DNA from 4 places in the Nocardia sp. IBHARD005 genome. Region 3 is predicted to be linked to each of the others. Evidence: riboswitches for the same ligand, from Rfam matches in the RefSeq annotation. Region 3 holds a riboswitch; each other region holds the start of a gene.
What was found. Region 3 has a riboswitch for cobalamin ahead of ACTWPB_RS17460 (FecCD family ABC transporter permease). Riboswitches for the same ligand answer to the same signal wherever they lie in the genome.
Positions count from the first base shown of each region.

Region 1: linked by a shared signal. The riboswitch ahead of metE (5-methyltetrahydropteroyltriglutamate--homocysteine S-methyltransferase) and the one ahead of ACTWPB_RS17460 (FecCD family ABC transporter permease) in region 3 are both predicted to bind cobalamin.
Region 2: linked by a shared signal. The riboswitch ahead of ACTWPB_RS14580 (ABC transporter substrate-binding protein) and the one ahead of ACTWPB_RS17460 (FecCD family ABC transporter permease) in region 3 are both predicted to bind cobalamin.
Region 4: linked by a shared signal. The riboswitch ahead of ACTWPB_RS21085 (ABC transporter substrate-binding protein) and the one ahead of ACTWPB_RS17460 (FecCD family ABC transporter permease) in region 3 are both predicted to bind cobalamin.

Region 1 covers NZ_CP199935.1:3,462,504-3,466,709, reverse strand. Annotated here, with positions in the region: gene ACTWPB_RS16135 (pyruvate carboxylase) at 1-967, opposite strand, end outside; cobalamin riboswitch at 1,268-1,453, shown strand; gene metE (5-methyltetrahydropteroyltriglutamate--homocysteine S-methyltransferase) at 1,598-3,862, shown strand; gene ACTWPB_RS16125 (bifunctional 2-methylcitrate synthase/citrate synthase) at 3,934-4,206, opposite strand, start outside.
Region 2 covers NZ_CP199935.1:3,121,977-3,126,182, reverse strand. Annotated here, with positions in the region: gene ACTWPB_RS14600 (ABC transporter substrate-binding protein) at 1-109, shown strand, start outside; gene ACTWPB_RS14595 (EamA family transporter) at 114-977, opposite strand; gene smpB (SsrA-binding protein SmpB) at 977-1,450, opposite strand; gene ACTWPB_RS14585 (hypothetical protein) at 1,613-1,849, opposite strand; cobalamin riboswitch at 2,050-2,265, shown strand; gene ACTWPB_RS14580 (ABC transporter substrate-binding protein) at 2,386-3,492, shown strand; gene ACTWPB_RS14575 (FecCD family ABC transporter permease) at 3,482-4,206, shown strand, end outside.
Region 3 covers NZ_CP199935.1:3,753,184-3,757,389, reverse strand. Annotated here, with positions in the region: gene ACTWPB_RS17470 (ABC transporter permease) at 1-263, opposite strand, end outside; gene ACTWPB_RS17465 (ABC transporter substrate-binding protein) at 263-1,354, opposite strand; cobalamin riboswitch at 1,432-1,578, shown strand; gene ACTWPB_RS17460 (FecCD family ABC transporter permease) at 1,597-2,628, shown strand; gene ACTWPB_RS17455 (ABC transporter ATP-binding protein) at 2,796-3,563, shown strand; gene ACTWPB_RS17450 (ABC transporter substrate-binding protein) at 3,563-4,206, shown strand, end outside.
Region 4 covers NZ_CP199935.1:4,463,315-4,467,520, forward strand. Annotated here, with positions in the region: gene ACTWPB_RS21070 (GDSL-type esterase/lipase family protein) at 1-525, opposite strand, end outside; gene ACTWPB_RS21075 (MarR family winged helix-turn-helix transcriptional regulator) at 632-1,111, shown strand; gene ACTWPB_RS21080 (hypothetical protein) at 1,328-1,552, opposite strand; cobalamin riboswitch at 1,743-1,935, shown strand; gene ACTWPB_RS21085 (ABC transporter substrate-binding protein) at 2,085-3,002, shown strand; gene ACTWPB_RS21090 (FecCD family ABC transporter permease) at 2,999-3,997, shown strand; gene ACTWPB_RS21095 (FecCD family ABC transporter permease) at 3,994-4,206, shown strand, end outside.

The DNA.
Region 1 (4,206 bases), 290 kb from region 3:
CCGCGAGGGTCTCACCGGCGGCGATCCGCAGCTGCGACTGCACCAGGTCGACGTCGGTGATCTCCTCGGTGACCGTGTGCTCCACCTGGATGCGCGGGTTCATCTCGATGAACACGTGGTTGCCGCGCTCGTCGAGCAGGAACTCCACGGTGCCCGCGTTGATGTAGCCGATCTGACGGGCGAACGCCACCGCGTCGGCGCAGATCCGCTCGCGCAGTTCAGCAGACAGGTTCGGGGCGGGCGCGAGCTCGATCACCTTCTGGTGGCGGCGCTGCAGCGAACAGTCCCGCTCGAACAGGTGCATCACATTGCCGTGCTGGTCGGCCAGGATCTGCACCTCGATGTGGCGCGGGTTCACCACCGCCTGCTCGAGGAACACCGTCGGATCACCGAACGCCGACTCCGCTTCGCGCGAGGCCGCTTCGATCGACTCACGCAACTGCTCGGGCGCGGCGACCCGGCGCATGCCACGACCACCACCACCGGCGACGGCCTTGACGAAGATCGGATACTCGAGTTCGGCTGAGGCAGTGAGCAATTCGTCGATATCGGCCGAGGGCTCACTGGACTTCAGCGTCGGCAGCCCGGCCGCCTTGGCCGCGGCGATGGCCGTGGCCTTGTTGCCCGCCATCTCGAGGATCTCGGCGGTGGGGCCGATGAACGTGATTCCCGCGGCGGCACAGGCCGCGGCGAGGTCGGGGTTCTCCGACAGGAATCCGTAGCCGGGATAGATCGCGTCGGCACCGGCGGCCACCGCTGCGTCGATGATCGCCTCGATCGACAGATACGCGCGAACCGGGTGACCCTGTTCACCGATCTGATAGGACTCGGCCGCCTTGAGGCGATGCACGGAATTGCGATCCTCGTACGGGAACACCGCGACGGTTCCGATGCCGAGTTCGTAGGCCGCGCGGAAGGCACGGATAGCGATCTCACCACGATTTGCGACCAAGACTTTCGAGAACATTGGCCTACGGTACCCGGCCACGAGCCGGTGCCGGACACGCAAGGTGGCTTCGCAGCAATCTTCACACCGCACACCCGCCTACCTGCGAAGTTGCGTTCATCAGGCCGTCACATTTCACCGCGGGGAGCGGCCTGCGGTGCGCGTGGACAATGTGGCGCAACCGCAGGTCACGGCACTGTTCGCCACGGGGCGGTGACCCGCGCCCCCATCGAGGGCCTATGCTGGGGGCGCAGCTGGTTCGCCTGCGCGGTGGAAGAGTCGGAGCCCCGACCTCCCGCGTAGGCGTCGAAACCCGGGTGCGGATCATGTTCCGCACCGGGTGAGAGGGAACCCGGTGAGAATCCGGGACTGTCCCGCAGCGGTGAGCAGGAACGACCGCCGTCATCAGCACTGGGCAGCATGCCTGGGAAGCGACGGCCAGTAGGTCGGTCGATCACACGACCGGTGCCCGCGAGTCCGAAGACCTGCCGACTGTGCCGGATACGCCGTATCCGGCGGCCACCGCCTCGTGGATCGGGCGCGCGGACCACCGATGCCGACCCGTCGTAGTTTTCGCGACATGGTCCGCACCTGGTGGCGTGTGCCCGCGAAAAGGCGACGGCTCTCCCTGCACGACACTGGAGAATCTCCGTGACTGTTTCACACACCCCGTTCACCGCAACGGTTCTCGGCCTACCGAGAGTGGGCCCGAACCGGGAACTCAAGCGCGCCACCGAGTCCTACTGGGCGGGCCGTGCCGATGCCGCGCACCTGCACGCGGTCGGCCGTCAGCTCCGTCGCGCCCAGCTCACCGAACTGGCCGCGGCGGGACTGGATTCGGTGCCGGTGGGCACCTTCTCCTACTACGACCAGATGCTCGACACCGCTGAACTGCTCGGCGCACTACCGCCGCGCGTGGCCGGGATCGCCGATCCGCTCGACCGCTATTTCGCGGCCGCGCGCGGCACCGACACGGTCGCTCCGCTGGAGATGACCAAGTGGTTCGACACCAACTACCACTACCTGGTGCCCGAAATCGACGCGGCCACCACCTTTTCGCTGCATCCCGGCAAGCTGCTGACCGAACTCGACGAGGCGATCGAGCTCGGTGTCCCCGCACGTCCGGTGGTGATCGGTCCGATCACCTTCCTGAAGCTGGCCAAGGCCGCCGGCGGCGCCGCGCTGGAGCGGCTGCCCGAGCTGCTGCCGCTGTACCTCGATCTGCTGGCCCAGCTGGCGGATGCGGGCGCGCAGTGGGTGCAGATCGATGAACCGGTGCTGGTCACCGACCTGACCGAGGCGGAGATCGCCCTGGTCGGCCAGACCTACCGCGCGCTGTCGGCCGCGCAGAACCGGCCCGCGATCCTGGTCGCCACCTACTTCGGGCACCCCGATGCCGCACTGGCGGCGCTGGCCGAGACCGAGATCGAGGGTGTCGCGCTCGATTTCACGGCGGGCTCCGATATCCCGGCAGTCGCGGCGCTGCCCGCCCTGGCTCGCAAACTGCTGGTGGCGGGCGTGGTCGACGGCCGCAATATCTGGCGTGCCGACCTCGACGCCGCCCTCGGCACCCTGGGCACCTTGCTCGGCAGCGCCGAGGCGGTAGCGGTGTCGAGTTCGTGCTCGCTGCTGCACGTGCCGTATTCGCTGACCCCCGAGACCGGACTCGATGAGCGGCTGCGTTCGTGGCTGGCCTTCGGCACCGAGAAGGTCGGCGAGGTGCGGGTCCTTGCCACCGCGCTCACCGCGGGTGTCGACACCGTCGCCGGCGAACTGGCCGCGGCCCGCGCCGCCGCCGACTCACGCCGAACCGACCCGCGTCTGCACAACGACCAGGTCCGGGCCCGATTGGCCGCGCTCGACGACAACGACCTGACCCGCGCCCCCGCCGACGAGCGTCGCGCCCTGCAACGCGATCACCTCGACCTGCCGGTGCTGCCGACCACCACCATCGGCTCCTACCCGCAGACCTCGACCATCCGGCTGGCCCGCGCCGCGCTGCGCAAGGGCGAGATCGACCAGGCCGAGTACGTGCGGCGGATGCGGGCCGAGATCGCCGACGTGATCACCCTGCAGGAAAAGCTCGGCCTCGACGTGCTGGTGCACGGCGAACCCGAACGCAACGACATGGTGCAGTACTTCGCCGAACTGCTCGACGGTTTCGCCGTCACCGAGGCGGGCTGGGTGCAGTCCTATGGCACTCGCTGCGTGCGCCCGCCGATCCTGTTCGGCGATGTCACCCGGCCCGAGGCTATGACGCTGTCCTGGATCGGGTACGCCCAGTCGCTGACCACCAAGCCGGTCAAGGGCATGCTCACCGGCCCGGTGACCATCCTGGCGTGGTCGTTCGTCCGCGACGACCAGCCGCTGGGTGACTCGGCCCGCCAGGTCGCGCTCGCCATCCGCGACGAGACCGTCGACCTGGAAGCCCAGGGCGCGCGGATAATCCAGGTCGACGAGCCCGCCCTGCGCGAGCTGCTGCCGCTGCGTGCCGCCGAACAGCCCGCGTACCTGCGGTGGTCGGTGGATTCGTTCCGCCTCGCCACCGCGGGCGTCGCCGACACCACCCAGGTGCACACCCACCTGTGCTACTCGGAGTTCGGCGAGGTCATCTCGGCGATCGCGGGCCTGGACGCCGATGTCACCTCGATCGAGGCGGCGCGCTCACACATGGAGGTTCTCGACGATCTGAACGCGGCCGGTTTCGCGCTCGGCGTCGGGCCGGGCGTCTACGACATCCACTCGCCGCGGGTGCCGTCGGTCGAGGAGATCACCGTCTCCCTGTCCGCCGCGCTGAAAGCGGTGCCTGCCGAGCGCCTCTGGGTGAACCCGGACTGCGGTCTGAAGACTCGCGGACCGGTGGAGGTCGAGGCATCACTGCGGAATCTGGTGACGGCCGCCGCGGCACTGCGCTGATGTAGCGGATCCGAGCACAACGACCACTGCCCCGGACGGAGATTCCGCCCGGGGCAGTGTGGTCGCCCGGCTCAGCTCGCCCGAGCGACCGGAACCAGGCGCTGCGCCACGCCGCGGTACTCCGACAGTGGCCGGATCAGCGCGTTGGCGGCCGACTGCTCGGCGATGTGCGCGGTCCAGCCGGTGATCCGGCTCATCACGAAGATGGGCGTGAACATCTCGATATCGAAGCCCATCAGGTAATAGGCCGGACCCGCGGGGAAGTCGAGATTCGGTGCGATGCCGGTCTTCTCAGCCATCGCGGCGGCGAGCTCGTCGTACATCCGAACCCACTGCTGTCCACC
Region 2 (4,206 bases), 630 kb from region 3:
GTTCGAACCGGACAAGGCAGCGCCGATGGGAGCAAGGGCGGTGAGCGTCGGCTATCAGGGCAAGACGCTGGGTCGGCTGAACCTGCACGAGCCCTGCACCCGGCTGTAGGGAATCAGCTCGCGGCGATCATGGCGACCGCCATGATCGCGAGCACCATGCCTATCTTCTGGGTGGCGCTGATGCGTTCGCCGAGCAGGACCATCGCCAGCAGCACGGTCGCCGCCGGATACAGCGAGCCGATCACGCTCACCACCGACAGCATCGCGCCGTGGAAGGCGTAGAGCAGCGCGGCATTGGCGATCACGTCGAGCACGCCGACCGCCAACGCCAGGCGCAGCGGTTCGCCCTGCAGGCCGCGGAATTCACCCGCTGCCAGCGCCGAGGTCCACACGACCGCTGTTGCCGCGACGCGCTGGGCGAGCAGCGGCCACAAGCCCGCGCTCGCGTGGGTTTCGTGCAGGAAGTAGAAGGCGAAACCGAAGGCGGCACCGGACCCGATGGTGAGCAGCGCGACCCGGCGGGTGAAGCGCAGTTGCCTGCCGCCGGTGATCTCCTCGGTGGTGTCGTCGGGTGCCTCCCGGCTGACGAGCACCACCGCGACCAGAGCGACGGCGATGCCCGCGATCGCGATCGCGCCGGGCCGCTCGCCGAGAAAGAATCCGGCGATGACCGGGATCCCCGCGACCAGCACCGCGGTCAGCGGCGACACCACCGACATGGGCCCGTCGGCGAGCGCGGCATAGAACCACCACACCGCCAAGCCGCTGGCCACCCCCGCGGCCAGACCCCACAGCACCGACGCGGTATCGGCATGCCCACCGACCAGCGGCGCGATCAGCACGACCAACAGCACCGAGAACGGGTACGACACCACGACCACCCGCAAGGCGGTGACCCTGCGTGCCGCGATCCCACCGAAGAAATCGCTGACTCCGTAGCCCGCCGCCGCGACGAGGGCGAGCGCTACGGACAGCACTAACGCATGCCCTTGACCCGCCGGCCGACCTCACGGGTGACCTCGCGCTCGGCCTGCTTGCGAGCCAGATCCTGACGTTTGTCGTAGTCCTGCTTGCCCTTGGCGAGCGCGAGCTCCACCTTCACCTTGCCGTCGGAGAAGTACATCGACAGCGGCACCAGCGTCTGGTTGCCCTCGCGCGACTTGCCGACCAGGTGCTCGATCTCACGCTTGTGCAGCAGCAGCTTGCGGGTGCGGCGCGGCGAATGGTTGGTCCAGGTGCCGTGGCTGAACTCCGGGATGTGCAGGCCACGCAACCAGACCTCACCGTGGTCGACGGTCGCGAAGGCGTCGACCAGGGAGGCCTTGCCTTCGCGCAGGCTCTTCACTTCGGTACCGACCAGCGCGATCCCCGCCTCATAGATGTCGAGGATCGTGTAGTTGTGCCGCGCCCGGCGGTTGGTCGCGATGACCTTGCGCCCCTTTTCCTTCATGATGTGCAACCCTCCCGGTCAACCGGTCATTCAACGGTCAAATACTGGTATCTACCAGCGGTTTCTTAGTCATCACCCTCGTCCCCTCAGTGCCTGTTGTCGTCATTGCTCCCGTCCTTCTCCCGTTGTAGTGCGAAGTCGGACAGTTTGGCGGTCAACAGATCATCCGATGTCCACAGTGTGGCGTACCTGCGGAGGGTTTATTCCGCCGAGGTGTACCCGGCGCGTTCCATCACGAGCTTCGGTGATGCTCCGCCGTTGATGAGCGCTGATGTGGTAGTGCCGGAACAGGTAGTAGATCATGTCGAGGAGTTCGGCGGCGACGCGAATACAGCCCCAGAGATAGGTGTACATCGAGCCCGCCCAGGCGCCCTTGTCAGCGGGCCCGGAATATGACATCGCCCTCCGGTAGATCGGGGTCGATCGGGTGGGCATCCAGGTGTCGGGTGATCGCAGCATCGGCCTCGGCGCCGACGGGGATTCGACGGACGCTGCTCGCTGTCTTGGGTAGGTCGAACACGGTCCGGCAGCTTTGAGTACCCACTGGCGGGTGACGTGGATCTCTGTGATGACGCCTTTTGCTGTCGAGATCGAGCCACTAACATCAGTGGGCTACTGGTTCGCCGAGCCGCATGGTGAGGTGACGTAAGAGGGAATCCGGTGTGAATCCGGAACTGCCCCGCAGCGGTGGACGGGAACGACCGTCGTCATTGGCACTGGGTCTTAGACCTGGGAAGCGGCGACCAGTAGGCCGAGCTCGAGATTTCGAGCTGATGCCCGTGAGTCCGAATACCTGCCAGCAGTGTCGCGCGCGGCGCGCGCGACCGAGTTCGAGGGCTTCGAGGGATGGCCTGCGAAATGCGTGCTCGCCATGTCATTTCGGCTTCCTGTGCCCGCGGTCTCGTCCCGATCGGCAGACTGAGGAGTCACAGGTCATGGTTACATTTTCGGTGCGACACCGGCGCCGCCTGCGTATTGCGGCGTTGGCTGTGGTCACGGTATTCGGAGTGGGATCCTGCGGTTCCACGAACGAGCCGGTCGCCACGATCGTCGCTACGGATCTGGTCGGGCGGGAAGTTCGCCTGGCCGAGCCGGCGAAGCGGGTGGTCGCGATCCCGATCCCGGCGGCGTCGATGCTGGTGGCGGTCAACGGTGGCCCTGAGGTGCTCGCGGGAATGAACCCGTCGGCAAAGCTCGCGATCGAGCAGGGTTACCTGGGACAGATCTTCCCTCAGCTGAAAGATGTTCCGAGCAATGTGTCCACCAAGGACTTCGCTCCAATCATGGAGAACCTGCTGAGCGTCGATCCCGATCTTGTCATTCAGTGGGGTGACGAGGGCGCGGGTCTGGTCGATCCGCTGTTGAACTCCGGCTTGGCGGTTGCCCAGCTCAAGTACGGAACTCAGCAGTATCTCGAGCAAGCCGCACTGCTCTACGGTCGCTTGCTCGGGAAGGAAGATCGTGCGCAGGAGTTGGTGTCGCGGATGCAGTCCCGGATGGCGGAACTGCAGCAGACACCTGCGCCGGGAAATCGGCCGACGACAGTGCACCTGTCCGGCATCCGCAACGGGCTCACCGTGGCGGGCGCCAGCTCGTACAACAACTTCGTCATCGATCTCGCGGGTGGCCGCAATCCCGCGTCGGGGATGCCGGAAACCAAGGCAGCCGTCGACCTCGAGCAGATCCTGGCGTGGAATCCGGAGATCATCTTCATCGGCAATTTCGATCCAAGCGTTCCCGAGGACCTCTACAGCGACCCGAAGTGGCAGTCGGTGACGGCGGTCCGCGAGAAGCAGGTCTACAAGGTGCCGCTGGGTGGATACCGCTGGGATCCGCCGAGCCAGGAGTCGCCCCTGTTCTGGCAGTGGGCAGCCGGAATCATCCGCACCGGCTCGGTGCCTGCCACGCTGCAGGCAACCATCAGGGAGCACTACGGATTCCTGTACGGCAACCAGCCCGATGATGCGCAGATCAGCTCGATCTTGCAGACGACAGCGAATGCGAACTCGCGTGCCTACACCGCACTCGCCCATGGCAACTAGCGCGAAGCAGGCCACCTCGGCGCCGGGTTCCTGTGTGCGCGCGACATCGAAGGGCATGGTCTGGGTTTGGTTGACCGCCGCCATCGCCACGGTCGTGGTGTTGGGGCTTTCCCTCGGCACCTACGCCGTGTCTCCCGTTCAGGTCGCGCAGATCCTCGGTAGCACCTTCCTGCCGATCGACCAGACGTGGCCCGGCGCGGCCGCGACGGTGGTCCTCGACGTACGCCTGCCGCGGTTGGTCCTCGGCCTGCTCGTCGGAGCCGCGCTCGCTGTCGGCGGTGTGGTGCTGCAAGCGGTGTTTCGTAACCCGATTGTCAATCCGCAGATCATCGGGGTGTCGTCCGGGGCGTCGTTCGGGGGTGTCCTGGCGATCGTGCTCGGCGCCGGTGCGGTGTTGCTGATCGGCTCGGCATTCGTCTTCGGCATGCTGGCGCTTGTCGTGGTATTCGCGGTCAGCCGGACCAGAGGCGCGACCCCGACCCTGGGGCTGGTGCTGTCCGGTGTCGTCGTCGGCGCCTTCTTCGCTGCGCTCGTTTCCTTTGTGATCTATCTCGCCGACCCCTACAGCGAACTGCAGTCGATCGTCTTCTGGCTCCTCGGCAGTCTGGCCACTGCGACCTCGCAAAAGGTCGGGCTCGCTGCCGGGCCGGTACTCGTCGGGCTCGCGCTGCTCGTCGCGCTGCGATGGCGACTCAACGTGCTGTCCCTGGGCGA
Region 3 (4,206 bases):
GACTGCAACCGGCCGTCGGCGATCAGCTCGCCAGCGGTCTGGGCGACCGTCCACGGTGCGGGCAGTGTCTCCGGGTCGATGGCGCCGATCGCGGAGCCGACCACCCAGGTGCCGATCAGCAGGGCCGGTCCGAGGGCGAAGCCGAACCAGATGGGCTTGCCGGGTCCCAGTCTGCGCCTGCCCCGCCCGCGCGGCGCGAGCGCCTCGGCCGGGGCCTTGCTCGCCCTGATCCGGCGCAGCACGCCGGCGTCGAGGGTGGCCATCAGCCCGCCGCCGGCGCGAACGCCGCCCCACTGGCGGTGACGGCCTCGGTGACCGCGGCATCGAAGCGCAGGTCGAAACCGTCGACGGCCTTGATCTTCTTGGGCAGTTCACCCACGGCGTCGATCGCGTCGATGGTGCTCTGCTGCCGGGCGATCAGCTGCTGGTCCAGGTGCGGGAACGTGAAGGTGCCCAGCGATTCGACGATCCGCTTGGCATCGTCGGCGCTGACCTTCTGGCTGTCGACGTAGTAGCGGGTCGCCCATTCCTCGCGATGGGTGTTGGTCCACTGCCAGGCCCGCACGAACGCGCCGACCAGGGCGCGGGTCGCGGCGGCCTTCGCCGGATCCTGGACCACCGCCCGACGCGCGTACACATAGGCCAGGCCGCTGTAGATGCCCGTGGTCTCCGAATCCGGGACCAGCGAGGCGCCCTGGGTGCGGAGGAACCTGGTCACATTGGGCTCGATCAGCGGCGCGACATCGACCTGACCGGTGCGCACCGCGTCCGGGAATTCGGCCAGCTGCAGCCGGACCAGCTCCACATCGGTGGGCTTCAGGCCCGCCTTGGTGAGCGCCTTCAGCACCGACGCCTGCTGGGCGGTGCCCTCGGCGTAGGCGATCTTCTTACCCTTCAGATCTGTGAGCTTCGAGATCGAACGGCCCGGTGCGACAGCGAGTTTCATCGCCTTCGGGTTGGTCTGATAGGCGCCGATGATCGGCACGTCCTGCCCCGCGGCCAGCGCGTGGATCGGCGGCACATCACCGACCTGACCGACATCGGCCGCGCCCGCCCGGAAGGCCTCGAGAATGGCCGGACCACCGACGAAGTTCGCGAACTCGATCTTGAACGGCAGCTTGTCCAGCTCGCCGGACAGCCGCAGCGCCGATTGCAGACGTTCCTGCTGATCGGCGACGACGAGTGTGGTCCCGGGCGGAACCTCGGTCGGCAGCGGCGCGTCGGGGGTGCCGACCGGTGCGTCGTTGCCCTGTGCGCAGCCGGTCAGGCCGAGCGTCGCAACGGTTGCCATCGCGAGCAGTGCGGCGGTGGCGCGGCCACGCAGGCCGGGTCGAAAGGTGTTCGGTCGGTACATAGCGGAATTCAAGCAACCGCGATCACCCGCAAACACCCTTAGCGTTTCCATGATTCGAAGGGCCCGGCTCCTCGTTGGCACTGAGTGCCGCGTTAGAGTTCGGGCGTCATCCCCGGCGGGTGCGGGAATCCGGTGTCACTCCGGAACGGTCGCGCCACTGTGATCGCCTCGCGGCGAAAGTCAGACCTCCCTCGCCGGGACACCCTCTGAAAGGGCCGCGCCTTGCCTGTGGAGAATTCCCGATGATCCGTGCCCGGATCTCGCTCGCACTGCCCCTGATCGGGGCGTTGTTGCTGGCGGCCATGATCGGTGCCACCGGATTCGGTGCGGAGATCGTGCCCGTGTCCGCGGTGCTCGACACCCTCATCGCCCGGCTCACCGGCGCGACACCCACCGATCTCGGCATCGACACCATCGTCTGGCAACTCCGGGTGCCACGCACGCTGCTGGCAGCGGTGGTCGGCGCCGGATTGGCACTGGCCGGTGCGGCGATGCAGACGCTGGTGCGCAACCCACTGGCCGACCCCTTCCTGCTCGGCGTCTCCTCCGGCGCCGGTGTCGGCGCGGCCGCGGTCATCACCTCCGGATTGTTCGCCGGTGCGGGCATCTGGGCGCTGTCGGGCGGTGCGCTGCTCGGTGCATTCGGCGCCGCGACCCTGGTCTTCCTGATCGCGTTCGCCCAGGGCGGTCTCACCCCGCTGCGGCTGGTGCTCACCGGCACCGTGCTCGGTTCGGCGTTCGCCGGGTTCAGCAGTTTCCTCGTTTTTCGCAGCACCGATCCCGCGGCGGCGGAGTCGGTGCTGTTCTGGCTGCTCGGCAGCCTCGCCGGTGCCGATTGGACGACCATCGCCCTGCCATTGACCGTGGTGCTGGCCTGCGGCGCGATCCTCATGGCGAGCGCGGGCTGGCTGGACGCACTCACGCTCGGCGCGGACACCGCGTCGTCGGTCGGCGTCCCGGTGCGACAGCTGCGCATCGGCCTGTTCGTGCTGCTCGCGGTGCTCGTCGGGGTCCTGGTCGCGGTGTCGGGCGGCATCGGCTTCGTCGGCCTGGTCGTCCCGCACGCCGCCCGGATGATCGTCGGCCCCCGCCACCGCAACCTGCTCCCCACCTGCGCGCTCGGCGGTGCGCTGTTCCTGGTGGTCGCCGACGCCGCCACCCGAATACTGGTGCGCCCCACCGAGATCCCGGTCGGCGTACTCACCGGCCTCATCGGCGCTCCGACCTTCCTGCTGCTGATGGGCAGACGCCGCTACCAGTTCGGTGCATCATGAGCGGCCGCCTACCCACGTTCGGCCGACGGGCACAACGGCGACCGACGCCGACCGCAGACACCTGCGCCCCGGACAATCGGGAGCCGAACCGCACCGCCCACCGACCAGAGAGCCTCGGACTTCCTGCGACGGAGCCCGATTCGCTTGCTCGGGCCGATCCAGGCCGATTGCGAGCAGTCGGGCTCACCTGTACGGTCGGCCGACGCAACATCGTGGTCGGCGCGGAATTTTCGATCGGGGCCGGGGAGACCGTCGGAATTGTCGGGCCCAATGGCAGCGGCAAGTCGACATTGCTGCGCGTACTGGCGGGGGTGCGAAAGCCAAGGCAAGGCAAGGTGCTCGTCGACGGGCACGTGCTGCATTCTCTCCGACCTCGACAGCGCGCCGCGACCGTGGCATTGGTGGCGCAGGACGAGGCCCCGCCCGCCGACATGCTGGTCGGCGAGGTAGTGGCCTTGGGCTTGACCCCTTATCTGCCGCCATGGGGCCTCGGTGGTCCGCGCGAACAGCACCGTGTGGCACAGGCCTTGGCGGCAGTCGACCTCGACGGCTTCGCCGGCAGGCAGGTGCAGCAGCTCTCCGGCGGCGAACGGCAACGGGTTCTGTTGGCACGGGCGCTGTTGCAGGACACCCCGGTCCTGCTGCTCGACGAACCGACCAACCATCTCGATGTCACCCATCAACTCGAACTGCTCACCCTGATGCGGAAACTGAACCGGACCGTCGTCGCCGCCCTGCACGATCTGTCCCTGGCCGATCGCTACTGCGATCGAATCATTGTGCTGCACAACGGTTCCGCCCGAGCACCGGCACCACCGGCCCAGGCGCTGACACCCGATGTCGTCGCCGAGGTATTCGGTGTCGACGCCACGCGCGTCCAGCACCCGCTGACCGGCGAAGACCACCTGTTGATCACCCCGCGAGAGGCGCGATGATGAAGAACCACGGCCGGATCCTGGCCACCACTGCCCTTGCCGCCGTTCTGACGGCCTGCACCGGCGCCACCACAGAGTCCGCGACGACGGTCCCGATCCTCAACTGCGGCAAGGAATCCCAGTTCCCCGCCCCGGCACAGCGCCTGTTCGTCAACGACGGAAATCTCATCTCGATGGTGCTCGCGCTCGGTGCGCAGGACCAGGTCGTCGCGGTCTCGAGCATCCAGCGCGACGTTGACACCCTGCGTGCGCACTACGGCGCCGACATCGTCGACGGCCTGAAATCCGTTGCCCCCGAGTACCCCTCGCGTGAGACGGTGCTCGCCCAACGCCCGGACGTCATGGTCGCCGGCTGGAGCTACGGCTACGACGAGGCCAGCAACCTCACCCCCGCGTCACTGCGCAAGGACGGTATCGCCGCCTACGTCCTCACCGAGAGCTGTCGCCAACTCGACGGCGCCGCCGCACGCGGCACCGTCGAACCATGGACCGCGTTGCGCACCGACCTGACCGACCTCGGCACGATCACGGGCCATCCCGACCGCGCGCGGGAGGTCACCGCCGACCTCGACCACCGGCTCGCCGCCCTGACCGCCGCCCCGAAACCGGCGCGAACCCCAACGGTGTTCCTGTTCGACAGCGG
Region 4 (4,206 bases), 710 kb from region 3:
GGCGACCGGCGTCTGATCGGTGACCAGCACGTCGATTCCGGTGACGAAGAATCGGAACGGAACCTCTTGCGCACCACTGAGTTCCACGTCGGAGGTGTGGTCACCGGAGACGATGTAGGCGATCTCGCCAGGTTGGTGGGAGTAGGTAGCCAGGCCGGTCGAAGTCGCGACGTTCAGGCTGAGCAGCAGGTCTTCGCCCGCGGCGACCGGCAGGTCGATCGGATCGCTCACGAGTTCGGCCCCCGCGTCGATGGTGACCTCCGCCGCGCCGCCGAACGTGATCTCTCGATCCGCGATGATCGCCGATCCGGTCTTGCGTTGTGCGATGCGTGCGGCCCCGATCCGCAGTGGTGCGAGACCGTATCGGTTGGTCAACCGCACGCGTACCGCGTCGCCGCCCCCTGTCATGTGCACGACGTGGCGCACGGTTTCGTCACCGAACTCCCGTGACTCGGCGAGCTTGATCTGCTCGTTCGGGTCGATGACGCCGGTCCGGAAGCCCGCGATCCACCTGTTGCGCTGCATGATCTCTCCAATAATTGCTGTGCGGAATAATGCCTACGCATAGGTTTACCCGTAGGTATTCCTCATGTCAACTATCCGCATGACAAATATCGGCTAAGCTGGCCTCATGTCCGTGCACGAGCTATTCGACGACCCCCGCTTCACCATCTCCGGCCTGCTCTTCGAGGCACACAACGGCCTGATCGCCAAGCTCGAGCCGACCTGGAAAGCGCACGGTCTCTCCGGCCTCGACCTCAATGCCCTGCTGAGACTGAGTCGCTCCCCGAGTTGCCGCCTACGGATGTCTGATCTCGCCACCCAAACCGAGCTCTCGACCAGCGGCGTCACCCGGCTGGTCGACCGATTGGCCACCGCGGGACTGGTCGAACGTCAACTCGACCCGACCGACCGCCGCAGCGCCTACGCGGCCTTGACCGATGCGGGCATCCGCCGCCTCGAACAGGTTCTTCCCGACTACCTCGCCGGCCTCGAACAGTGGCTCACCGGTCAGCTGACGCCCACCCAACTCGACGGCTTGATCACCGGCCTGCGGGTGATCCGTGATGCCACCAACCCGGCGGCGACCGCCGTGTCCGACCGGTCCTGAGGCTGGTCACGCGGTGAGCGGGATCGCAGGTGAAAAGCAGGCGGGTCGGCTTCAGGGGAGTGAATGGTACCGGTGATACGGTGCCGACCCGCCTGCCTTCCATTCGTCGCGGGCGTCGGCATGGATGGGAGTTCGCGAACTGGATGGCGAAGTCCCGCACCGCAACTCGCAGTTCAGGCACCGCAGACCCGGTAAGCGCCGGGTCTGCGGTGGGGGTCAGCGGAACGGGACCCAGGTGCCGAAGAACCAGAAGCCGTGCTGCGGCGCGTCGTTCCGGTGCTGCTGCGGCTGTTGCTGCGGCCGGTGCTCCTGGCTCTGCCCGGGCCCCTGCTGGTCGTGCCTACCCGGATCCGCGCTCGCCACGCTCGCCGTCGCGCCGAGCACCCCGAGTGCCAGAGTGCCCGCCACCGCGGTCTTGGCCAGTGTCGATTTCATCCTCATGCGCGTTCCTCCTGATCTTCGATCTCACTGCCGAGATCGTCGGCCGGCCGAAGTGCTCGGCCGATAGCTGAATCTTCGCGGCCCAACCGTCGAGCCTGGTGGGACCCGGCTGGGAGTCGGCTGTGTATCGAATCCGGAGTCCGCGCTCGAGCACAGGCCCCGGCGCCGACCCTCGATGGAGGCGACGTTGCTACAGTGCACCAGCCGTGGTGTTCGGGAAACCGGTGTAGAACCGGTGCGGCCCTCGCCACTGTGATCGGGAGTTGTGAATCGATCCGGACGACGTATGTCGTCCGGAGCCACTGGGGCACCTGCCCTGGGAAGGTGGATTCACCGCGCACTATCCCGTCAGCCAGGAGACCGGCCACGGCTACGCAGTACCCCATTCCACGAGGACCTGGAAGGCCGTCTCTTGACCCGCTCTGTTTTCGCGCGCTTACGTTCCGGCGCGTTGCTCGCCTGCACGATTGTTGTCACCGGTTGTGGTGTGCAACCCCTCTCCGACGCGGGGGGCGCAGCTGTTGTCACCCGCGTGAACTGTGGGATCGACGTCGCCGTCGATGGCCCACCGCAGCGGATCTACGCCGCGTATCAGCCGTCCATCGAGATCGCGCACGCGCTCGGTGTCACCGATCGGCTGGTGGGGACGGCATTCCTGGACTCCGCCGTGCTCGACGAATATGTCGGCGCGCAGGCGCGCGCACCGTACGTCGAGAAGCTGCCGAGTCGCGACGAACTGCTCGCCCAGCGACCCGACTTCGTCATGTCGGGTTTCAACGGCATGTTCGCGTCCTCGGCGCAGAAGAGCGTCGGTAACCGGGCAAGCCTGCACGAGTTGGGCGTGCGCACCTGGGTGCTGAGTCCGCTGTGCCCGAGTGCCGACGGGCTCGCCGACGAAGCGATCGACCCCGATACCGTGCGCTTCGACAACGTGTACGCCGACCTGCGCGACCTCGGTGCGCTGTGGGGCACCGCCGAGCGCGCCGAAGAGGTTGTCACGCAGCTGAGTTCGCGCATCGACGCGGTCCGCGCGAAGGTCGGTAACGCTGGGAAGCCGCGGGTCGCGGTCGTCACCCCCAAAGACGACGGCTCCTATACCGTGGCAAGCGGCATCGACTTCGTCACCCAGATCATCGAGGCCGCCGGTGGAGTGAATGTCTTCGCCGATCTCACCTCCAAGCGCAACGTGCCTGTCGGCGCGGAAGAGCTCATCGCCCGCGACCCCGACATCATCCTGACCAGCCTGTGCTGCAAGGCGACCTACACGCGCGCCGACGCTCAGCCCCAGGTCGACAAGATCGTCGCAAACCCCGCGTTCGCGAATCTGGCGGCCGTGCGGAACGCGACCGTGCACCCGTTCCTGTTCGCCGACCGGGCGGCAGGGGTGCGGATCGCGCACGCGACCGAGCTGGTCGCCGAATTGATCCATCCCGAGCTGTTCCGGCGGTGACGCGCACCGCACGCGGCACCGGTCTGATCCTGGCCGGCGCCGCGCTGGTGGCTGCCTGCGTCGCGTCCATCCTGATCGGTTCCCACCCGCTCACCCTCGACCAGGCCGTGGTCGCGTTCACCGATTTCCAGGGGACCGACACCGACCGGGTCGTGCGCTACATCAGGCTGCCGAGAACTGTCGCGGGACTCCTCGCGGGCGTCGCGTTGGCGCTGGCGGGCGCGGTGATGCAGGGGCTCACCCGCAATCCGCTGGCCGGACCTGGCCTGCTCGGCATCAACGCGGGTGCGTCGCTGTCGATCGTGATCGCGATGGGTGCGTTCGGCCTCACGGCGACGGGCGGATTCATCTGGTTCGGCTTCCTCGGTGCCGCGGTCGCCGCCGCGTTCGTCTACACGCTGGGATCGTTGGGGTTCGGTGGCACGACCCCGGTGAAACTGGCGCTCGCGGGCGCTGCCTGCACCGCACTGTGTGGATCGATCACCACGGCGATCACCCTGCTCGACCGGGCCCTGTTCGACAACTTCCGGTTCTGGGTGGTCGGCTCGTTGGCTCGCGCGAACATCGAATCCGTGTGGGAGACAGCACCGTTCATCGCTGTCGGGTTGTTGCTGGCGGTAGTGGTGGCACGGCCGTTGAACGCCGTCGCCATCGGTGACGACATGGCGCGCACACTCGGCACCCGACTGGCCGCGACGCGCGCGACCGGTGCGTTGAGCGTGGTGCTGCTCGCAGGCTCGGCGGTGGCCATCGCCGGGCCGATCGCCTTCATCGGCTTGGTGATCCCGCACATCGCCCGATTCTTCGCCGGACACGACTACCGGTGGATTCTGCTCTGGTGTGCGCTGCTGGGTCCGACGCTGCTGTTGGTGGCCGACATTCTCGGACGGATGCTGGCGCGGCCACAGGAAATCCAGGTCGGCATCATCACCGCCTTCGCGGGCTCGCCGTTCTTTCTCTATCTCGTGCGCAATCGAAAGGTGGCCACCCTGTGACGCGCACCGAGTGCGGCGTGCTGCCCAGCGGCACGGTGTTGCTGCGAACACCCGACCGGCGCATCGTCTTTCGCGTCGGGAAACGATCCGCGGTCCTGACCGTGCTGATCACGGCGGCCGCGGTGGCGGTGGCGACGTGGTCACTCACGATCGGCTACTACCCGCTCACGGTCGCTGACGTGATCCGGGTTCTCGGTGGCGGTGGCACG